4 regions of the Janthinobacterium sp. BJB304 genome follow, and region 3 is predicted to be linked to each of the others. Evidence: predicted binding sites of a transcription regulator. Region 3 holds the regulator's gene; each other region holds the start of a gene.
What was found. The regulator FNR, encoded in region 3, switches genes on or off when oxygen is low (the NO sensors DNR and NnrR bind a similar motif). The targets are predictions, from matches to a motif close to TTGATNNNNATCAA.
Positions count from the first base shown of each region.

Region 1: CSQ95_RS03000 (XrtA system polysaccharide chain length determinant) is a predicted target of FNR. The motif match lies at 2,454-2,467, and genes of this name have one in related genera.
Region 2: CSQ95_RS08060 (universal stress protein) is a predicted target of FNR. The motif match lies at 2,010-2,023, and genes of this name have one in related genera.
Region 4: CSQ95_RS08295 (KamA family radical SAM protein) is a predicted target of FNR. The motif match lies at 4,391-4,404, and genes of this name have one in related genera.

Region 1 covers NZ_PDZN01000002.1:224,807-230,476, forward strand. Annotated here, with positions in the region: gene CSQ95_RS02995 (XrtA-associated tyrosine autokinase) at 1-762, opposite strand, end outside; gene CSQ95_RS03000 (XrtA system polysaccharide chain length determinant) at 782-2,311, opposite strand; gene CSQ95_RS03005 (XrtA/PEP-CTERM system exopolysaccharide export protein) at 2,566-3,189, shown strand; gene CSQ95_RS03010 (long-chain N-acyl amino acid synthase) at 3,390-4,136, shown strand; gene CSQ95_RS03015 (serine protease) at 4,140-4,916, opposite strand; gene CSQ95_RS03020 (hypothetical protein) at 4,913-5,670, opposite strand, start outside.
Region 2 covers NZ_PDZN01000005.1:186,191-191,860, forward strand. Annotated here, with positions in the region: gene CSQ95_RS08050 (NADP-dependent malic enzyme) at 1-17, shown strand, start outside; gene CSQ95_RS08055 (hypothetical protein) at 70-939, opposite strand; gene CSQ95_RS08060 (universal stress protein) at 1,009-1,845, opposite strand; gene CSQ95_RS08065 (class I SAM-dependent methyltransferase) at 2,257-3,072, shown strand; gene CSQ95_RS08070 (hypothetical protein) at 3,079-3,579, opposite strand; gene CSQ95_RS08075 (M56 family metallopeptidase) at 3,644-4,390, opposite strand; gene CSQ95_RS08080 (GNAT family N-acetyltransferase) at 4,398-4,814, opposite strand; gene CSQ95_RS08085 (Imm10 family immunity protein) at 4,962-5,354, shown strand; gene CSQ95_RS08090 (NnrU family protein) at 5,424-5,670, shown strand, end outside.
Region 3 covers NZ_PDZN01000001.1:372,611-378,280, forward strand. Annotated here, with positions in the region: gene CSQ95_RS01710 (response regulator) at 1-1,895, opposite strand, end outside; gene fnr (fumarate/nitrate reduction transcriptional regulator Fnr) at 2,135-2,893, shown strand; gene CSQ95_RS01720 (FixH family protein) at 3,018-3,542, opposite strand; gene ccoG (cytochrome c oxidase accessory protein CcoG) at 3,689-5,071, opposite strand; gene ccoP (cytochrome-c oxidase, cbb3-type subunit III) at 5,076-5,670, opposite strand, start outside.
Region 4 covers NZ_PDZN01000005.1:237,457-243,126, reverse strand. Annotated here, with positions in the region: gene CSQ95_RS08315 (S1C family serine protease) at 1-84, opposite strand, end outside; gene CSQ95_RS08310 (carboxymuconolactone decarboxylase family protein) at 176-742, opposite strand; gene CSQ95_RS08305 (fumarylacetoacetate hydrolase family protein) at 742-1,590, opposite strand; gene CSQ95_RS08300 (nitrate/nitrite transporter) at 1,535-2,884, opposite strand; gene CSQ95_RS08295 (KamA family radical SAM protein) at 2,887-4,251, opposite strand; gene CSQ95_RS08290 (cache domain-containing protein) at 4,533-4,991, shown strand; gene CSQ95_RS08285 (methyl-accepting chemotaxis protein) at 5,056-5,670, shown strand, end outside.

The sequences.
Region 1 (5,670 bases), on a different contig from region 3:
TAAATGAATGTGTTCGCACGACTCGATCTGGCGCAGCGCCTCCTTGACGGCGTGCTGTGTCGTTGTTTCCGCCTCGACCACCATCACCACTTGTCCCATCTGCCCCACCAGCGCGTGCGCTTCGCTGGTGATCAGCAAGGGCGGCGAATCGAAGACGACGATGCGGTCGCCATAGCGGCTGGCGATTTCGGCCAGCAGCCGGCTCATGGCCCGGCTGGCCAGCAATTCCGTCGCGTGCTTGTTGCTGCGCCCGGCGGGCAGGATGCTCAGATTGGCCACATTGGTTTTCAGGATCACGTCGGCCATCGCCAGTTGCGGGTCGAGCAGCACGTCCATCAGCCCCGGTTCCGGCGGCAGGCCCAGCACTTTCAGCACGGACGGGCGCGCCACGTCGGCATCGACCAGCAGCACCGTCATGTCCATTTCCATGGCGATGCTCATGGCCAGGTTGATGGCGCAATAGGTCTTGCCTTCGCCGGGCATGGCGCTGGTGACGACGATCAGGTTGCCGTGGCGGATGGCCTCGGCGCCGCTGGCGCGCGCCTGGCGCAGCAGCGGGCGCTTGATGATGCGAAAATCCTCGGCCACCGAACTGCGCCCGCCATCGTGCGTGAGCATGCCTTGCTCGGCCAGCCGGTCCAGGTTCAAGGTCCGGTACTGGGACGACCGGGCCGCCTGCGCGCCATCCACGCCATAGGGCACGCTGGCCTCGGCCACGCCGAGGATCGTGGGTTCCTGCTTGCCGCTGTCCTTGCTGCTCATCGTCGCTCCCTTGGTGGCTCTAGAATTTCAGCAGCGCGGCCGTCATGACCCCGCCGTACAGCAGGAACAGGCTGCCCAGGCAGGCGCCGAAGCCATAGCGGGCGCGGCGGCGGCGTACCTGCTGCAGCGGCGTCCAGTTCATCGATACCGTGCCCAGCACGTTCAAGCCCGTCGCATCGCGCAGTTCCGAGGGACTGAGGAAAGTGGGGCGCACCTGGCTGATCAGCAGGGCCGTGGCGACGCCGGCCACCAGCGCCGCGCCCAGGGCCGCACTGAACAGCAGCGGGCGGTTCGGGCCGACGGGCGCATATTGCACCGTGGGCGGGTCGATGATCTTGAATGCCATCATTTCGGTGGTGGAACTGAGTTCGCCCGACAGCTTGGCCGCTTCGCGCCGGCCGATCAGCTTTTCATAGTTTTCCTTGTTGATGATGTAGTCGCGGTTGAGCTGCGCCAGCTGCGATTCCACCTCGGGTACGGCATTGCTCTGCGCCAGCAGCCGTTCGTTGCGCGCCGTGTATTCCTGCACGCGGGCGCGGATGGCGGCCACCTTGGCGTCCGCGTCCGTCAGCGCCACCTTCAATTGCTGCAGCATGGGGCTGTAGTTCTTGCCCGGGTCGCCGGACGCCGTTTTCAGCTTGCTTTCCTCGATCTTGCGCTCTTCCAGCTGGGCCACCAGGCGCTTCGAGGCGATGATGTCGGGGTGCAATTCCGTAAATTGCATGCGCAGGTTGTCGAGGTTCTTGTTGAGCGAGGCGATGCGTTCGTCGAGTTCGGGATTCGTGATGGACGATGCGTTCGGCTCCATGTCGAGCACGGGCTCGTCGCCCTCGATCTGGCTCTGGATGGCCTTGCGCGCCTGTTCCGCCTCGACCAGTTCCAGCTTGGCATTGTTCAGGCTATCGGACGACATCAGCAACTGGCTGCCATAGTCGATGCCCTGGCGTGGCAGCAGCAGGTTGTTGCGGATCTTGAATTCCTTCACCAGGTTTTCCGCCGCGCTCAGCTTGTCCTCGTAATTCTTGATCTGCTCGTCGATGAATTGCACCGCCTTCTGCGAATCGCCTTTTTTGCCCTGGAAACTGCCTTCGACAAAGATGGTCAGCAGGCTTTGCACGACGTCGCGCACGAGCTTGGGATCGCGTCCGCTGTAGCTGATGGTGTAGATGTCATAGGCATTGGTGCCCGTGATCTTGATGCGGCTCATCAACTCGTCCAGCTGGGCCTCGTGCTCGCGCACGGTCTTCGAGTCCAGGTCGAGGTCGGCCATGCGCATGACCCGCTCCACGTTCGGGCGGCTGAGCAGGGTGCGGCTCATGATGGCCACCTGCTGTTCCGTGTTCGGCACGCTGGTCATGCCGGCCATCAGCGGTTTGAGGATGGTTTGCGTATCGACAAACACGCGCGCCGACGTCTGGTAGTCATCGGGCAGGGTGATCACCTTGATGAAGCCGCCGATGGCCACCAGCCACGCCACCAGCACCGCATGCCAGCGGTACTTCCAGATGCCTTTCAAGCCGGAAAGCAGTTGCTGTATCAATTCTTCCATGTCGCTTCCTTCAGGTGACGGTGCTGCACGGCAGATGGGTTGGCGGCGCGGACAACGACGACATCTTGCAAGAAATGCTTGTCTGTTGAGTAAGCAAAGTATAGGGCGGCTGCGGAGCAAGATTTCCCAAGATGATTGCTTCTTGATACGCCTCAAGGTTCACTTGCCGGGTTTTAATAATCATAGGAAGTTCGCGGCCCAGGCTGGTTCTGCGGGGCTGCCCATGGACGCGCATCGACTCGAAGAGGCTCCGCATGAATCCATTTCGCCGTGTATTTCTCTGCAACACGCTGGTCCTGGCCGGCGCCGCCAGCCTGCTGGGCGCCTGCCGCACCCGCTATCCGCTGGCGCCTTCCGACGACAGCGCTCCCATGCACGATTACCTGATCGGTCCGGGCGACTCCGTCAACATCATCGTCTGGCGCAATCCGGAAGTGTCGCTGACGGTGGCCGTGCGGCCGGACGGCAAGATCACCACGCCGCTGGTCGAGGATCTGGCCGCCAGCGGCAAGACGTCGACCCAGCTGGCGCGCGACATCGAGCAAGCCTTGAGCAAGTTCATCCAGCAGCCCGTGGTGACGGTCATCGTCACCAATTTCTCGGGGCCATATGGCGAGCAGATCCGGGTGATCGGCGAGGCGGCCAAGCCGCAGGCGCTGCCGTACCGGCAGGGCATGTCGCTGATGGACGTGCTCATCGCCGTGGGGGGCATCACCGACTTCGCTGCTGGCAACAAAGCCAGCATCATCCGCATGCGCGAAGGCAACCAGCAGCAGCTGGCGGTGCGGCTCGACGATTTGCTGAAGGAGGGCGATATTTCCGCCAATGTCATGATGCGGCCGGGCGACGTTTTACTGATCCCGGAGAGCTTTTTTTAGCAGCGGCCTCGGCAGTGTCAAAACAGCACTTATATTTGTCATTTTGTACTTTTCGGCAAATTTCAGCGTGTTATTTTGCTATCTAAAGACAGATTTCTTCTGTTTTTTTAGCTAAAGGTGGGAACTTCTCCCGTTTTTCTCTTGTCACAAGGCATTGGCTTCAGTCCGTCTCGACGGCTGCCGATGAACGTGAGGACAAGATGAGCTTTGAAGATGAACCCATTATTTCCTTCGACACGCCAGGTACGTTCAGCGACCTGGTGGTGGGCGAGGGGCAGATCGACCCGGCCATGGAGCATGAGCTCGACCTGCAGCGCTTTCATATCCGCATGGCCAATTCGCGTGGCCGGCGCGAAGCGGCCAGCTTGCTGATCCGCAAGATGTACGGCTGGCGCGGCTATGCCGTCGATCCCGGCACGGCCCATGCGCTCAATAAAATCACACTGTTTGCGGAAACGGCCGGCACCACCGTCGGCACCATGACCTTGTGCCTTGACAATGACGAGACGGGCTTGCCCGCCGATGAAAACTTCCGCGACAAGCTCGACGTCCTGCGCGAGCAGGGCCGGCGCCTGTGCGAACCGTCGCGCCTGGCCATCGACAAGGGGGTGAGCAAGCGCGTGTTTGCGGCGCTGATTCATATTTCTTATATCTATGCCCACAATATTCACGGCTTTACGGATTACGTGATCGAAGTCAACCCGCGCCACGTGGTGTTTTACAAGCGCATGCTGGGTTTCCAGGACTTCGGCGGCGAGCGCGAGTGCACGCGCGTGGGGGCGCCGGCCGTGCTGCTACGGCTGGACCTCGATTACATGGGGGCCCAGATCCGCAAATACGGTGGCCTGATGGAACAGCATGGGGGTGAACGGTCGTTTTACCCCTTTTTTTTTCCGACATGGGATGAGCCCGGTATTACAGACCGGCTGAGGCAGGGGCGCAACTGAGGTTTATTTGTTTTTCAGCAAGATCGCCTGCATGTAGCCGCCCGGAATCGCGTAGGTGATGCCGCTCGGCGCGCTGATGGCGGCCTCCTTCAGGCCCTTGACGTACACCATGTTGACGATGCCGTAGACGAGACCGGTCTCGGGATCGAACAGCGGGCTGCCGCTGCTGCCCGGATACGCCGTCGCGTCCAGCTGGAACACGGTGTAAGGCGCTTTTTGCAGCTGCGCCAGGCGCCGGACGTCGAGGCGCTGCGCGTTTTCGCTGGGCATGACCACCGGCGTCAGCGATGACACGGTGGCGCGGTGCGTCACGTGGTGCAAACCGAGCAAGGTCCCGAGCGGAAAGCCCGTGAAGGCCAGGGCCTGGCCCTCGCGCACCGTGGCCGCGTCACCCAGCGCCAGGGCAGGCAGGGGCGCGCCCGCCAGGCGCAGCAAGGCCAGGTCGTGTTCCGTGTCCAGCGCCTGGACCTTGGCGGGGCGAAATTGCGCTGCCTCGCCCTGGCCCGTGAGTATGCCGATGACTTCGTTCGGATTGGCGTCGAGCAGTTTCTGGATCACATGGGCGCAAGTGAGCACGCTCAAGCCGTCGCCGGCGACGAAGCCCGTGCCGATGAAATTCATCGGCGGCGTGCGCGTCTTTTGCAGGCTGCCCACGCCGACGATCGATGGTTTGATGCGCGCGATGGTTTGCGCCAGCGGAGCATCGGCGCGGCAAGGCGCGCTGGCCAAGGCAAGGCAAAACAGGAGGGCGGAAAAGCATGTCAACGGCAGGGCTTTCATGGCGGCGCGCTTTCAAGGGCAGGAGGTGGCGGGGAGTGGGCCGGTCTCAGCAGCGCGCACAGCAGCATCAGATAGCACAGCAGGGCGATGCGCGGCACGTCGAGCAGGCTGTCGAACAGGCCGACGACGAGGAAACCCAGCAGGGCGGCGGCGCAGGCCAGCGCGCCGGAATCGCCGCCCCTGGCCTGGCGCAGCAGGCGCCGGCCGGCCACGGCCAGCAGGGCCAGCATGGACAGGGCGCCGCACCAGCCCGTTTCCACCAGCAGATGCAGCGCCATGCTCTTGATGTGCCACGGCAAGTGATGGTGGTCGCTGCTGAAAAACCAGTAATTATTCGCCTGCGTAAAGCGCCCGTTGGCGATCAATTCCTCGCCGCCGGGCGCGCGCAGGCTCAGATTGTCGACTTCCAGCACGGACGAGTCAGCCACCCCGCTGGCCGCCAGTTCCAGCTGCACGGGCGGGCGCAGCAGCCAGGCGCCCGCGCCCAGCCAGGCGCTGTCGAACGGCACTTCGTCATGCTGCCAGGCCGCCGCGGGGCTGCCGGGCGGATGAGGGCGCAGGCGCAGCGGAACATTCACGCAGCCTTGTGCATACAGCAATTGCCGCTGGCACAGGCGCACCTGCAGCACGGGCATGGGGCCCGTTCGGCGCACGTCGAGCGCCAGGGTGTAGCGCGTGGCGGGCTGCACGGGCAGGCGTTGCAGCAGCCGCAGCAGCTCGCCATAACCGGCGCTGTAGCCGGGACTGGCCAGGC
Region 2 (5,670 bases), on a different contig from region 3:
CGCAGCGCAAAGCCTAAGCTTTTAGTTGCCGCCTGAAAGCCGCGCCATCCGCAAGGAGGGGCGGCTTTTTTACGTCGGTGGCACGGGCAGGGCCGTGGCGGCCGGATGGCGGCGCAGGTAATAGTGGCGGTACAGCATGATCTCGCCCCATACCAGCAGCAGCGCGACCAGCGCGAACAGGCCCAGCGTGATCTTGAGCGAATTGAAATAGGCGCCGGCCTGGCGCTTGATGGCATCGATGAAGATCATCGGCACTGACTTGTCGAGTTTGCTGAAGTCGGCCTGGCGCGCCACGTCGGTGGTCAGGCGCACGGCCAGGTCGGTGCCCAGCGCGGCCAGCTCGCCCGTCGCCTGGCCACGGAAGTTGGCGCCCTTGAGCGCTTCGCCGAGCAGGCCGACCCTGGCGATCAGCTGTTCCTGCAGCACTTGCGTCAGCAGCACGCTGCCGCGGCGCAGGATGAATTCATTGATCCAGCGCGCCTTGCTGCGTTCCCAGTAGCTGCTGGACGTGGGCTGGTAATACATGCCTTGCACGAAGGGTTCGAGCAGGCTGCGCACGCTGATGGGCTGGCCCGGGGCGATCAGCCTGGCCTGCTGCTCCAGGTAGACGCGCAGCGCCGGCATCTGCGCTTCGACCACCGGCTGCAGGTCGCGCTCGAGGGCCTGGTTGACCATGCGGTGTGCGCTGTGCACGGCGCCAAACCCGCCGCCGAGGAGCGGCAGCGCGAACAGGATCAATACATAGCTGAGCTTGGCGGCCACATGCCAGGCGCGCGGACGGCGCACGAGCAGGCATTTTCTGGCCAGCTGGTAGCAGATGCCGAGCGCCAGCACAAAGCCGAGCATGCCATACAGCAGCATCGATGGCAGGGCGGTCCACAGCAGTTCGCTGCCGAACGGCGCCAGGCTGCTGCCCCAATTGATCATTTGTTGCTTCATCTACATTGCCTTGATATGGAAAATCAGGCAAGTATAGCCATTGTGCAACAGAACGTGGCGCGCGGGATCTCAGTGCGCCATCAGCACGGGCAAGGTCATCTGGCGCAGCACCGTTTCCGTCACGTCGCCCAGCAGGATTTCGCGGAAGCGGGCGTGGCCGTAGCCGCCCATGACCAGCAGGTCCGCATGCACTTCGGCCGTCATGGCCAGCAGCGCCGCGCCGACGTCGCCCGTGGTGACGGCGGGGCGCACCTCGACGGGCACGCCATGGCGGCTCAGGTAGGCGGCGATGTCGGCGCCCGGATGGCGGGCCGGCTGTGCGTGGCCGGCCGGCGGGTGCAGCAGGGCCAGTACCACCAGGCGCGCCGCGCGCAGCAGCGGCAGGGCGTGGCCGATGGCGCGCGTCGCTTCCATGCTGCCATCCCAGGCCACCACCACGGTGTTGTCCACTTGCGCGAATTGACCGCTGCGCGGCACGATCAGCACGGGACGGGCCGCGTTCAGCATGACGTAGGGCACCAGGTCGCTCATGGTGCCGGGCAGCGCTTCGCTGGCGTCGTGCTGGCTGAGCACCGTCAAGTCGCTGTAGCGGGCGCTGACGGCCAGGCCGCCATCCTCGTCGTCTTCGATCAGGCGCCGCTCGAGCGAAACGGCGCCGGCCTGGCGCGCCAGCGTTTCAAACTGGTCCAGCGCCTGCTCCGCCTGCCCGTGCAGGGCATTGATCTGCGCCGCCACGGCGCCGCCGCGCATGCCGCGGTTGTTTTCCAGGGTAAAGCGCGACACGCCCGTCATGGCGGCGCCGATCAGGTGCGCCTGGTGCGTGTGCGCCAGCCGCGCCGCGATGGCGATGCGCTGCGGCGCATGGCGCGACAGGTCGGCGTGGACGAGGATGGATTTGTAAGCCATGGTGTCATTCGCTAGTCAGGGTGGCAACAAGGCTAGAACGGCAACACGGGCAAGTCCAGCATTGCCGTGCTGGACGGCAGTTTTCTTATGCGGGGCTTGACGTGGGTCAAAAAAACACGGGCGATGGCCATCTGCAAGTCCATCGGCAGAAAATTGCGAGGTGTTTGATGTGCATCAAAATGCCTGGCTTCCTGCCGGCGATAATGGCATTGAACTCCTTGCCCTTCCAGTGGTCTGCATCGGCGCCGGCGCCATCTGTCCGGCACTTCTTTGTGTGACGCAACAACGCTGGCCGTGGCGGGAGTTCACTTCTCGGGCTTCCAGGCCTTCTCGTATTCTTTTCGGCCAGCACGCGCAGTGTGGCGCCTTGCCTGGAGTCATGCTACATTCGCGTCCTGTTTTTCTGAAAGGATGACGATGCCTTTAGGTAATAACGGTAACAACTTCTTGCGGCACAATCAGCAAGCCTGGGATGCGCAGGCTGCACGGAACAGCCCGTGGTCGCAGCCCGTCGACAGCGCCACCGTCGCCGCGGCCCGTGCCGGGCAGTGGCAAATCCATCTGACGCCCGGTCCCTTGCCGGCCGGCTGGCTGGGCGAGGTGCGTGGCAAGCGCATCCTGTGCCTGGCCGGTGCCGGCGGGCAGCAGGCGCCCGTGCTGGCTGCCGCCGGCGCGCACGTCACCGTCTTCGATCTGTCTGAACAGCAACTGGCGCAAGACCGCATGGTGGCCGAACGCGACGGCTTGCAACTGGCCACCGTCCAGGGCGACATGCGCGACCTGGCCTGCTTTGCCGACGCCAGCTTCGATGTCATCATCCACCCCGTGTCGAACCAGTACGTGCCCGATATCGCTCCCGTGTGGCGCGAATGCGCGCGCGTGCTGGCCGATGGCGGCGTGCTGCTGAGCAGTTTCTTCAATCCGGCCGTGTTCATCGGCGACCGCGATCCGCAATGGGCACAGCAGGGCTTGATACGGCCCCGTTTCGTGCTGCCGTATTCGGATGTGGAGGATATGGATGCCGATGTGCTGGCGGCGCGCATGGAAAAGGGCGAGGCGCTGGTCTTCGGCCACGGCCTGGACAGCCAGATCGGCGGCCAGCTGGCGGCGGGTTTCGTGCTGGCCGGTTACCACGAGGAAATGCATCCCCACCCACGCTTTGAAATTGAAAAATTCCTGCCCAGCTTTATTGCCACGCGGGCCGTCAGGCTGGCGCGCGCGCTATAGCGATCATTAGTTGTACGGCTGCAAGTCCAGCCAGACGGCGTACGACAGGCGCTTGCCGTTCCACAGGCCGCCGCCGCGGATGACGGCGTCGCACGAGGTCAGCTGGCCTACCAGATCCATGCGGCCCAGGTTGCGGCGCAGGCGCAGGGCGTCGTTGTGCGACAGGTAGCCCACCAGCAGGCCGTCGATGAAGACGGCGATGGCCTTGTCCTGGAACGGGTTGGCATCGTCGCAGACGAGCAGGGCCAGGCATTTTTCTTCCGCGTTGCCGGGGCCGTGTTCGCCGGCCAGCCTGGCGATGGCACTCTGGTACATCGCTTCGTTTTCCACTTCCGACGCAAAGCGCCCCTCGTCGCTCCAGTGGTGCGCCGGTGCGCCCGCAGGGATCGCCGGCACGTACTGGCGCACGGAGACGAGCGGCTTGTGCAGCGGTTTGACGGGCGTGCGGCCGCTGAAGACGTAGTACAGCAGGGCGATGACGATCACGATGGCAAGCAGGTAAAGCATGGTATCTCTCTGATTTCGAAGGGGGAAGCCGGGATCGCGGGCGTGCCGCGCGGCGTTGCCGCTACTATAGCAAGTTCGCCGCCCGGTCCCGGGTAAATCTGGCCATGATCCGGCGCCGCCGGCGCAGCGCCAGCGGATCGTTCAGCACGATGGGCGAGGCGCCCGTCAAGCCCGAATAATACTGGCCGTGCCGGCGCAGGACGAAGGCATAGTCGCGCAGCGCGTGGCCGTGCGCCAGCATGCGCGCATCGCAATCGACCTCGATGGCAAAGCGCAGCCGGTGCAGCTGCCACCACAGGGGCACATTCCACGGCATGATCACGATCAAGGCGTAGGCCAGGGCCAGCAACTGCGGATCGCGCGCGGCCAGCCGGCATTGTGCGTGCGCCAGCAGCAGCGCTTGTTGTTGGGGAGGAATCAGTTGCAGCCAGACGGGCATCACGATGCGCGGCCGCAGCAGTCCCGCCACGCAGGGGCCGATGCCGCCGCTCAAGTACACGGGAGTACCCAGCAGCGATGTTTTCTGCCAGCGGCGCTGGTGCGACAGCAGCCAGATGCTGCGCAGCACCAGCATCAACAGCATGCCGCTCGATAAGACAAACCAGCCCAGTTTCAGCTGCGCCTGCTTCGCCGGCATGGCCGCCAGCACGCCGGGCAGCCACGCCAGGGGCAAGATGACGGACGCGGCGATGGCCGCCAGCCACAGCCAGCGTGTCGTGCGCCCGCGCCGTTGCCGCGCGCGCTCGGCGCGCCAGGCGGCAGCGCTCAAGAGCAGCGCCAGCGCCATGCAGCACAGCAGCCAGACCGGCATCGGGCGCCTAGCGCTTCAGCGCCATGCCGACGGAGGCGGGCGCCGTATGCTTGAAACCGAACTGCGCATACAGGTCTTGCGCCTGGCCATCGGCGATCAGGCTGACGTACGCGCTTTCCGGCACGTCGCTGTCGATGAACTGGCGGATTTCGCGCATGATCAGCTTGCCCAAGCCCTTGCCCTGGTGGGCCGGCAGCACGGCGATATCGACGACCTGGTAAAAACAGCCGCCATCGCCGATGACCCTGCCCATGCCGACGACCTCGTCGCCATGCAGCACTTGCACGGCAAACAGGGAATTCGGCAAGCCCTTGGCCGCCGCCTCCGCGGTTTTCGCGCTCAGCCCGGCGACGACGCGCAGCTGCTGATAGGTGGCGATGGAGGGAATGGCCAGGCGGGTGGTATAAGGTGATGCGGCGGTCAAGACGGTCTCCTGTGCAATATGGATGGAATGGCCATTATAGGCGGCGAGCGCGGCCGGCGGCGGCATGCTTTATTCGCCGCGCCCTATGTCGTGCGCGGCGCTTTTGCGCTATGGTGGCGTCATTCATTTATTTGTTGAAAGCATGCCATGTCCGCAGGATTTACCGCCACCGAGTTGTCCGTCATCCATGAAGACGACGCCCTGATCACCACCCTGGCCGCGCCAGCGGGCAAAGGCGAGCCCGTCTACCTGATGCTGCAGCGCGCCGATGAATACGACGAGCAGGACGTGGCCACGGGCATGGACGAACCGTATATTGAATATGGCGGCCAGGAATTTGCGTGGTATGGCCACATGCACGCCGTGATCCTGCATCCGAACCGCCTGTCCGTGCAGATGGATGCCGAGGCCGCCATGCAGATGGATGACGACGGCCAGATCGACGTGCGTTTCAACTTGACGCCCGAGCGCTACGCCCAGCTGCAGCAGGCGCTGCGCACCACGTTCGAGGGCTGCGATTACTATCGCGAAGAACGTTGATCTGCACGGACGGCGCCGGCCATGGCGTCGCGTATGCTCGATAGCGGGCATTGACTGGGGGAGAAGACGATGACGGTGCTGATACTCGGTTTGCTGCTGTTCCTGGGCTTGCACTCGGTGCGCATCGTCGCCGACGGCTGGCGCAGCGCCCAGCTGGCGCGCCTGGGCGAAAAACGCTGGAAAGGCCTGTATTCGCTCGTGGCGTTTGCCGGCCTGGGCCTGATCATCTGGGGCTACGCCCTGGCGCGCCAGCAGCCGCAGGTGCTGTGGACGCCGCCCATGGGCTTGCGCCACGCCAGCGGCCTGCTGATGCTGT
Region 3 (5,670 bases):
TCGGCCACCAGCAGGCGCAGCTGGCCCAGGGTGGGCGTGCGCCGCGTTTCGGCCGGCTGCGCCAGCATCTCGAACGGCACGCTGAACCAGAAACGGCTGCCTTTGCCTTCGCTGCTGGCGACGGCGATGTCGCCGCCCATCATGTGGATCAGCTGTTTGCTGATGGCCAGTCCCAGGCCCGTGCCGCCGAAGCGCCGCGTGATGCTCTGGTCGCCCTGCGAAAACGCGGCAAACAGCTGCTGTTGCTGCAACTCCGTCATGCCGATGCCCGTGTCGCGCACTTCGAAGCGCAGCCAGGCGCGGCCGTTGTCTTTCTCGGCCAGGCTGACGGCCACCACCACTTCGCCGCTCTCGGTGAACTTGATGGCGTTGCCGGCCAGGTTGACGAGAATCTGCTGCAGGCGCTGGGCGTCGCCCATGAGGCGGCGCGGCACGTCGGGCTCGACGGCAATCGCCAGTTCCAGCTCCTTTTCGCCCGCATTCATCGTCATCGTCGTGGCCAGCGTGTTCATGACCTCGTCGAGGTCGAATTCGACGGGCGACAATTCCATGCGGCGCGCCTCGATCTTCGAATAATCGAGCACGTCGTTGAGGATGCCCAGCAGCGACTGGCCCGCCACGCGCACCATGGTCAGATACTTGCGCTGTTCCGTATCGAGCTTGGTATTGCCCAGCAAATACACCATGCCCAGCACGGCATTGAGGGGCGTGCGGATTTCATGGCTCATGTTGGCCACGAAATCGCTTTTCGCGCGGTTGGCCGCCTCGGCCCGGTCGCGCTCCTGTTCCAGCTCCGCCGCGCGCGATTCGAGTTCCTGCTGCAGGCGGTCGCGCTCGCTCATCAGGCCGTTGAACGCTTCCGTCAGCTCGCCGATCTCGTCGCGCTGCTGTACGGGAACGGGGGTGAAACGGCTGCCGCTGGTGCGCAGCGCCTGCAGGGTGTCGCGCAGGCGCACCAGGGGCGAGAGCAGGCGCACGGTGACCCAGCCCAGCACGGCTGCGGCCAGCAGCGAGGCGAGGATGCTCCACAGCACCAGCCGGTACAGCACGCCGTCGAACGGTTCGAAGGCGTCGTGGAGGGGCAGCGAGGCGGCCAGCAGCCAGTTCACCGATTTCAGGCGTTTGAAGCTGTTGACGGCCGTGATGCCGCGGCTGTTGGTGCTGACCATGGTGCCTTCGCCATCGTCCTTCAGCAGCCGGGTGGTCGTCAGGTTGGCGTTCGGCACGCGCGGCTGCAGCAAACGGCTGGTGTCGGGATGCAGCACATAGCGCGGCACGGCGCCGCGCGTGAGGATGAAGTAATAGCCGCTCTTGCCGATCTTTTCCGAGCGCAGGCGCCCCAGCAGGTTGTCCTTGTACAGGCGCAGCACGCCGATCACCACGCCGGCCACCTGGCCATCGGCGGCGAGTATGGGCGCGACCATCTGCACGATGGGCATGCCGCTTGATTTGCCCAGCATCGGCTCGGTGATCATGGGCTGGCGCGTGCGCAGCACGGTCTGGAAATACTCGCGCTCGGCGACGTTGATGCCGGCGCGCCCCGCCACTTCCGGCATGTCGGCCACGACGGCGCCGTGCGCGTCGAGCACCAGCACGTCGTCGAACAGCACCAGCATCGAGCGGCGCGAATAGTATTCGCGCAATTGGGCGGGCTGGGTGATCAGTTCTGGCGGCTGCTGCCGGGCCGTCAGGGTGACGATCTGCAGCAGCATGCCCAGCTTGTCGTCGAGCTCGGCGGCGGTGCGGCTGATCAGGGACGACTGCTGGCTCAACAGTACCTTGGTGAAATCGTCGCGCATGTGCTGCACCTGGATCATGGTGACCAGCGCGATCATGGCGATCGAGGTCAGGCTGGTGGCCAGCGCGACTTTTGCTTTGATGCCGAGAGGCTTCATGATTTCCTTTTCAGTACCGGGCGGCACAGGCGGCAGATAATGCTGTCAGGAATTTTCCTATCAATACCCCAGCTTGGCAAGCGCCGCCACGCAAATTGCCCTCTCCGCATGGGCTTTTGACGATGTTGCCATATAATTAAAGTCGGAACGTCGTTTATTCAGCGAAATTGCGGTGAAATTGGCACACGGCAACCCTGTATGCAGTAAACTTGTTGTTGCATTTTCTAAAAGGTACCGACATGACTGAAGCGCTACTCACTCCAACCTCGCCCACAGTGACCGTGGAAGCGTTGCGTGCGCGATGCTCGACCTGCAGCATGCATCAATTGTGCCTGCCGATGGGCCTCGACGTGGGCGACATGGACAGACTGGACCAGATCATCGGCCGCCGCCGCAAGATCGTGCGCGGCGCTTCGCTGTTCCGCATCGGCGACTCGTTCCAGAACCTGTATGCGATCCGTCTGGGCCACTTCAAGACCTACCAGATCAATCCGGGCGGCGAAGAGCAGGTGACGGGCTTCCAGATGGCGGGCGAACTGCTGGGCATGGACGCCATCAGCGCCGACCGCCACCACTGTAATGCGGTGGCGCTGGAAGACAGCGAAGTGTGTGAAATCCCGTTTTCCAGCCTGGAACAATTGCTGGGCAATATGCCGACCCTGCTGCGCCATTTCCACCGCATGATGAGCCAGGAAATCACGCGCGAGCAAAGTGTCATGCTGTTGCTGGGCAACATGCAGGCGACGCAGCGTTTTGCCGCCTTTATCGTCAACCTGGCGTCGCGCTATGAAGCGCGCGGCTATTCGGCCAGCAAATTTCAGTTGCGCATGTCGCGCGAGGAAATCGGCAACTACCTGGGCCTGACCATCGAAAGCGTCAGCCGTTTATTGTCGAAATTCAAGAAGGAAGGCTGGCTGCGCGTCTCCAACCGCGAGATCGAGATCTTGCAGCCGGCAAAACTGAAGGCCATTACGGCCGGCACCGACGTCTGCAAGTAACAGCACCGTCAAAACCTACTGCGCGTCGTGCTTTGCGGCCTGCGATGCTCGCTGTGCTATAGCACAGCTGTGCTTCTCAGCCACAAATCACTGCCGCTCGCTACGGTTTTCCCGGCACTGTACGTTATAGTTCCTCATCCGCGTGCAGCGCGATGCTGCGTTGCAGCGGCCAGGTCCAGATGCCGGACAGGCGCCACTCGCGTTTGTCGTTTTCCACCAGCACTTGCCAGCGGCTGCGCTCGAGCATCGGCAGCGCCACGGAAAAATTGCCGGCCGCATCGGGCTGCACCAGCAGCTTGATATCCTTTTCCGGCAGGGTCGCATGCGCCAGGTGCAGCTGCAATGGCCCCTGGTACGCCTTGCCGAAGCTGTGCACGGAGCCGCTCAGGCGCGCTGCAGCGACGTCATACGACAGGGTCGTATCCATCGCCAGGTCGCTGGCGATCGTGTCGCGCTTCAAATCCTGGTTGATCGCCTTGCCCTGCTTGTAATAGTCGCCCACCACCAGCGCGTCGGGCTGCGTAAACGCGATATAGCCCATGAAGCTGCCGACGACCACGGACAGGCCGGGACCGATCATCAGCAGCCATGGCCAGCGATGCTTGTACCATGGGGCAACGGGAGGTTGCAGTTTCAGACTGTCGGACATTGTGTTCTCCTTGGGGCCGGACCCTTTGGGTCCGACCCCAGCTTTTGCTTCCGGGTTGAAAATCAAGTGACCCTAACGCATGATTGATGATACCCCTACGGCGAAATACCGGGGTCGGGCCCGGAGGGGCCGACCCCAAATCAACATCACCGCGGCACGATGAACACCGCGCTTTCGCGCACATGCAGCGACGGGTCGTCCAGCGATTGCAATTCGATCGCAATCTTGTTCGAGCCCTTCTCGCCCACGCCGTGCGGCACGCGCAGGCGGATCGGCCAGCCCAGCGTTTCCGTCGGCTGCAAGGTCACTTCCTCGCGCGTCAGCAAGGTCAGGCCCGGCAAGCCGGAAGCGCTGATTTTGAAATGCTGGCTTTGCTCCGAGGTGTTCATGATCTGCAGACGATAGACGTTTTCGATCATGCCGTCTTCCACTTCGCGTCCCATCGAACCGCGGTCGCGGATCACGTCCATCTTCAGGGGCGTGCGCAGGGCCAGCGACGTACACACGGCGATGATGATCAGGGCCAGGATGGACGTGTAGATCAGCACGCGCGGGCGCATGGCGCGCTGGCGGATCTGCTTCGAATTGAAGTTGTTTTCCATCGCATGGTCGGTGCTGTAGCGTATCAGGCCACGCGGCCGCTCGACCTTGTCCATCACGGTGTTGCAGGCATCGACGCAGGCGGCGCAGCCGATGCATTCATACTGCAGGCCGTTGCGGATATCGATACCGGTCGGACACACCTGCACGCACAGGGTGCAATCGATGCAGTCGCCCAGCCTGTCGTTGTTGCCGGCCTTCTTGCTCATGGCGCCGCGTGGTTCGCCGCGCTTGGCATCGTAGGTGATGATCAGCGTGTCCTGGTCGAACATGGCGCTCTGGAAGCGCGCGTAGGGGCACATGTATTTGCACACCTGCTCGCGCAGCCAGCCCGCGTTGCCGTAGGTTGCCAGGCTGTAGAACAAGACCCAGAACCATTCCCAGGGACCGAAATTGAGGGTGGTCACCTCGCGCGCCAGTTCCTTGATCGGCGTGAAGTAGCCGACAAAGGTAAAGCCCGTCCACAGGGCGATGGCGCCCCATACCAGGTGCTTGGCCGTCTTCTTGAACGCCTTGCGCACGGAGGGGCCCTGCTTGTCGAGGGCCATGCGCGCGCTGCGCGTGCCCTCGATGCGGCGTTCGACCCACAGGAAGATTTCCGTGTATACCGTTTGCGGGCAAGAAAACCCGCACCACACCCGCCCGGCAATGGCCGTGACGAGGAATAACAAATACGCACAGATGATCAGCAGGGCCGCCAGATAGATGAAATCCTGGGGCCACAGCACGACGCCGAAAATGTAGAACTTGCGCGTGGTCAAATCGAACAGCAGGGCTTGCCTGCCATTCCAGGTCAACCACGGCAAGCCGTAGAACGCGAGCTGGGTAAGCCATACGCATACCCATCTCCAGGTAGCGTAGCGTCCTTTGGCCTCGCGAGGGTAGATTTGCTCGCGGGCCGCATACATCTTGATGACTTGAGGTTCCATTACATCATTTCACTGGCGTCTGGGGATTCGACAGGCTCCAGACATACGCCGACAGCACGTGTACCTTGGATTCGCCGAGGAAATCGCTGAAGGCCGGCATGGTGTTGCTGCGTCCCTTGCGCACGGTTTCCATGATGGTATCGGCGCTGCCGCCGTACAGCCACACCTTGTCCGTCAGGTTAGGCGCACCGAGCATCTGGTTGCCCTTCGCATCGGCGCCGTGACAGGCCATGCAGGCGCCGAACTTGGCCTTGCCCAGCACGGATTTGACAGGGTCCGAGGTGGAACCGGACAGGCTCAGCACGTAGTGGGCCACGTTCTCGACATCTTTTTCGGAACCGAGCGCGGCGCCCATCGGCGGCATCTGCCCATTGCGGCCATGCATGATGGTGGTCTTGATGATGTCGGGATCGCCGCCATACAGCCAGTCCTTGTCCGTCAGGTTGGGGAAGCCCTTGTTGCCGCGGGCATCCGAACCGTGGCACTGCGCGCAGTAGGTCAGGAACAGACGCTGGCCGATGGCTTGCGCCTGCGGATCGGCGGCCACCGTCTTCAAGTCCTGGCTCAGGTACTTGTTGAACAGGGGGCCGTAGTCGGCT
Region 4 (5,670 bases), on a different contig from region 3:
GCGCACCGTCATCAAGGGGGAAAAAGAAAGGGCCAGCGCCAGGAAGGCGCGGCCCATCAGGGTGATGCACGGACGAGTTTTCATTGAGCTAATTGGCAATGGAAGGGAAGTAAAATTATATATTGAATAATTTCAACTTCATTACACTTTGTCCATCTTTGCCCGAAGAACTATTCTAATCGGGCAAAGGCGTGACGCCCAAGGCCGGCACGGCCGTCTGCGCGCCATTCATCACCATGGCCAGGAAGGTGTAATAGCCATTGATGCCCATCAAGTCGACCACGCCATGCTCGCCGAACAGCGCCAGCGCGCGCGCATACGTGACGTCGCTGACGCGCTTGTTTTGCTGCAGCTCGATACAGAAGTCATGCACGGCTTGCTCGTCTTCCTTCAGGACAAGCGGCGCGCGCCGCGCGGCGATGGCGTCCACGGCCGCTTGCGCGATACCGTTCTGCACGGCCAGCGGCGCGTGGATGGCCCACTCGACCTGCTGGTCCCACTGGCGCGCCGTCACCAGGATCGCCAGCTCCGACAGCCGCGTGCCGATGGCGCTGCGGTAGCGCAAATACTCGCCCATGCGCTGCGCCGTTTCCATCAGCTCGGGACTGCGGATCAGCGGCACGAAGGGGCCGTACAGGGCACCGCGCGGACCATCGATGATGGCTTGCGCGGCGGCGCGCTGCTGCGGGTCCAGCTGCGCCAAAGGCAGCGCGGGCAAGCGGTCGATATCGCTACCGGCCATCAGGCAGTCCAGGCGACCACGTCCTGCTGCTGTTCGCCCAGGCCGGCGATGCCCAGGCGCAGGCTGTCGCCTTTTTTGAGGAAGCGCTGCGGCTTGCGGCCCTGGCCCACGCCCGGCGGCGTGCCCGTGGCGATCACGTCGCCCGGTTCCAGGGTCATGAATTGCGACAGGTAGCTGACGATCTGCGCCACCGTGAAGATCATGGTTTGCGTATTGCCAGTCTGCATGCGCTTGCCGTTGACTTCCAGGTACAGGTCCAGGTCCTGCTCGTCGATGACTTCATCGCGCGTCACCAGCCACGGGCCGACAGGGCCGAAGGTGTCGCAGCCCTTGCCTTTGTCCCACTGGCCGCCCCGTTCCAGCTGGAACGAGCGCTCGGAAATATCGTTGACGACGCAATAGCCGGCCACGTATTTCAAGGCGTCCTCTTCGCTCACGTACTGCGCGCGCGTGCCGATGATCACGCCCAGCTCCACTTCCCAGTCCGTCTTTTTCGAGCCTTTCGGCAGCACGACATTGTCGTCCGGGCCGTTCAGGCAAGTGATCGCCTTCATGAACACGATGGGTTCGGCCGGGATCGGCATGCCCGATTCGGCCGCGTGGTCCGCGTAGTTCAGGCCGATGCCGATGAACTTGCCGACCTTGGCCAGCGGCACGCCGAAGCGCGGGTTGCCGCGCACGAGGGGCAAGGTCTTTTCGTCGATCTTGGCCAGCTTGCGCAAGGCCTTGTCGGACAGTTGTGCGCCGTCAATATCGGCAATCACGCCGGACAGGTCGCGCAGTTTGCCTTCTTCATCGATCAGGCCCGGTTTTTCCTTGCCTGGACGTCCATAACGAACGAGTTTCATAGTCTTCCTTGGAGTTGATCATTGCCGCTGTGCAGGCTGCCATTTTACCGGATGGCCCGGCACGCCTGTAGCGGTTGATGAAAAACATCGCAAGTCCCGGCAGTTGCAAGGCTGCCAGCACGCCAAACGCCACCTGGTACGCCTGCGGCGGGTACTGCTGCTGGCTGTTCAGGGGCCAGCAGCCGAGGATCAGGCCAAAGCCCGCCTGCACCAGGAAGGCGCCCGTGAAAATGAGCAAATTCAGACAGGTGGCCGCCCTGCCCGTCAGGCTGGCCGGCATGCTTTGTGCGACGATCGCATACTCGAGGCCCGTCACCGTGCCCAGCAAGGTAAATAGCACGGACAGCAACGGCAGGCCGGGCACGACATTGCACGCCATCGCCGCTTGCACGGCGACAAACAGGACGATACCGGCGGCCGCCACTTGCATGGGCGCAATGCCACGCCGCCCGGCCCATTCCGTCAGCATGCCCATGCCGATGGCGCCGAAGATGACGGCCGCCATGCCCAGGTACAACAAATACGCCACGCTGTCATCGGACAAGCCGCCCACGTCGGCCAGCCAGCGCCCCACCCACAAGCCCTGCACGCCAAAGAACACCGTGTGCGGCAACAGGATCAGCGCGATGGTGCGGCGAAAGCCGGGATCGCGGTACACGCTCCAGACGCTGACCTTGCTCACCTTGTTCCTGCCAGCGGCAGGCGCGGGCATGGCCGGCGACAGCAGGCGGATCAGCAAGCCGACGGCCAGCGCCGCCAGCGACAGCCCCAGGAACACGCCGCGCCAGTCCGTGTAATGCAGGGCCAGCTTGACGGGCATGGTGGCCGTGGCCGCGCCCAGGCCGCCCACGGCGATCAGATAGCCATGCACGGAAGGCAGGCGCGACGGCGCGATGGCGCACGAGATCGCTTTCACGGCAGCCATGAAACAGCCGCCCAGCCCGGCGCCCATGATGGCGCGCGCCCACATCAGCTCGGCAAAGCTGTGGCCCCGGCTGAACAGCCACACGCCCAGGGCCGCCAGCGCCAGCAGCCACAGTTGCATGGTGCGGGGGCCGTAGCGGTCCAGCGCCATGCCGACTGGTAATTGCACCAGCGCAAAGGCGAGAAAAAAGACGCTGGTCAGCAGGCCCAGCTGAGCTGGCGTCAGGGCGACGGCGCCCAGCAATTCCGCCGTCAGCACGGCATTCACGCCGCGCAGCAGGCACGACAGGTAATGCCCGAGCGCGAATGGCAGGAATACCAGGCAAAACACGGCCACGCCGGAGCGGGCGGGCGCACCGGCCGCGTGCATGCTCAGGCAGCCTGTGCCAGGCGGATGATTTTATGCGGCAGCTGCGGCACAGGTTCATCCGTCTGGAAGAAGAATTTATCGTGGCCGAACGCGGGTTTCAAATCGTCCATCCACGTCGCTTCCGCATCGAATTTCGCAAAGAACGGCCGGCGCACCCAGTCCGGGTTGCGTGCCTGCAAGAATTGCAGGGCAAACAGTTTTTCGCCATTGATGGTGACGATGCCGTCGATGACGATCTTGCCGGGAAAGGCGCTCATGGACGGTCCCCGCACCGTGCGCGACAGGCCCGACACCATCTGGTAGGCGGCCTGGAAAATTTCGTGCGCCTTCGCCAGCGGCAACTCGAAATAGCCGCGCGGGCCCGTATCCCGTTCCACAAACATGTAATACGGAATCGCCCCCAGGCGCGTACCCGTCTGCCACAGCTCAGCCCAGCTTGCCGGGTCTTCGTTGATGTGGCGGATCAGCGGCCCCTGCATGCGCAAGGTGGCGCCCGTGGAAACGATGCGTTTCACGGCTTGCTGCGCGATGTCCTGGCGCAACTCGACGGCATGGCTGTAATGGCCCATCACGGCCAGGTTCTTGCCCGCCTTGACGATGCGCTCGAACAGGCGCATCAAGTCATCCGCATCGCGGTCCGAGACAAAGCGCTGCGGCCAATACGCCACCGCCTTGGTGCCGATGCGGATGTTCTGGATATGTTCCAGGCCCGGCGCCAGCAGCGGCTCCAGGTAGGCCGCCAGCTGCCGCGTGTTCATGATCATCGGATCGCCGCCCGTAATCAGCACGTCCGTCACTTCCGGATGCAGTTTCAGGTAGGCGGCCAGCTCGTTCGATTCGCGCGCATCGAACTTCATGTCGTCCATGCCGACGAACTGGGGCCAGCGAAAACAGAAAGTGCAATACGCGTGGCAGGTCTGGCCCGCGCTGGGAAAAAACAGCACCGTCTGCGCATACTTATGCTGCAGGCCGCGCACGGGCGCATCGTTGACCCTCGGCACGTTATGCGTCATTTGCCCGGCCGGATGGGGATTCATTCCCAGGCGCAAGCCATGCACATAGGCGTCGATGGCCGCCTTGTCCCGCTGCACCAGCACCAGGTCGCGCAGGTGCGCGTACTGCTCGGGCGGCAGCATGTCGCGGTGGGGAAAGACGAGGCGGTAGATGGGATCGTCAGGGATGTTGTTCCAGTCGATCAACTGATCAAGCACATATTCATTGGTGCGAAATGGCAAGACGTGCGAGACCACCTGCACGGCTTCGCGCTGCTCTTCCGGCAGCCATTCCCACTGCCGCGCCTGTTGAATGGTTTGCCGCGTATACGGCTTGAACTTGGGTGCAAACGGCTCGGTAATGAGTGCGGACACGATCAGCTCCTTGCCTGTAAATGGCGACAACTTTCATGAAATCAGCCGTATATCGGCCAATTCCAGCTTTTTCCTCTCCATGCCAGTCCAGCTCGGCATGCTGTGAAAGTCATCATAGTTCTTGCCTATAAGAACCAAATTGCTACATATCAACAAGCGGTCGATACGTTGCATGCTGCCTACAAGCAACACCTAAGTTTGTTCCACCGCAATTTGATGGGACTGTCGGCGACGTAAATTACGGCTTGGCAACACATCCCTCGATATCACAAGGAGCTTTCATGAAACGCTTATTCACGGGTAGCCTGCTGTGCCTGGCATTTGCCGGCGGCAGCGTCAGTGCCGCGGTCGAACCAACGGAAAAAGACGCCATCGCCATGGCCGAACGGGGCGCCGCCTTCATGAAGGCGCATAGCAAGGAAGAAATGATGAAGAAAATCACGGCGAAAGACCCGGACTTCGTGCAGGGCTCGCTGTACGTGGACATGCGCGACATCAAGACGGGCATCGTGCTGGCCCACCCCATCAATCCTTCCATCGTGGGCAAGGATTTGACGGATGTGCCGGACGCGAATGGCAAGAAATATCGGCGTGAAATCATCGAGCTGGCGCAAAAACAGGGCAAGGGCTGGGTCGATTACCAGTACAAGAATCCCACCAGCGGCAAGATCGAGCCGAAGACCACCTACATCCTGCGCGTCAACGATGTGGTGCTGGAAGCGGGCATCTACAAAAAATAAGGCAGGGGCGGCGCGCACGCCGCGCGCCGCCTGCGGTTTGATCAGCCATAGCCAGGAGTCAAGCATGCTCAATCAATTACGCATCGGACCAAAATTATTGCTGGCGCCCACCCTGGTCTTGCTGTTGCTGATACTCAGCTCGAGCGGCGCCTGGTATGGCATGGTGCGGCAAAATGCCTCGCTGGAAAACATGGTGCGGGTGCGCATTACGCATTTGAAGGCGGCCGCGGACGTACTAGGCGAGGCCAAACACGTACATGGCAATATGTACCAGTTGCTGTCATGGACGAATGGCAGCTTCGCCAAGGCCCGCCTCGATGCGCTGGAGCAACAGATCAAGGCGCGCCACGCGGCCATCGGCGCCCAGCTGGGCACGCTGCGTTCCACGGCCACGGGCGCCGAGCGCACCCTGGTCGATGCGGCCATCACGGCCCTGGCCGGCTATCGCAAGGCGGTACTGGAAACCATGGAAATGGCGCAGATGGACCAGTCGATCGCCACCAACTCCATGCTCAAGGCGGAAACCCAATTCGTCCAGTTCAATACGCAGCTGGCGCAACTGTCTGCCCTGGAAACAACGCTCAGCAGCCAGGCCCACGCGACGGCCAGCGCCGAGTTCCGCAGCCTGGGCTGGAGCCTGCTGCTGACGGTCCTGCTGTCGATCCTCGTCTCCATCGTC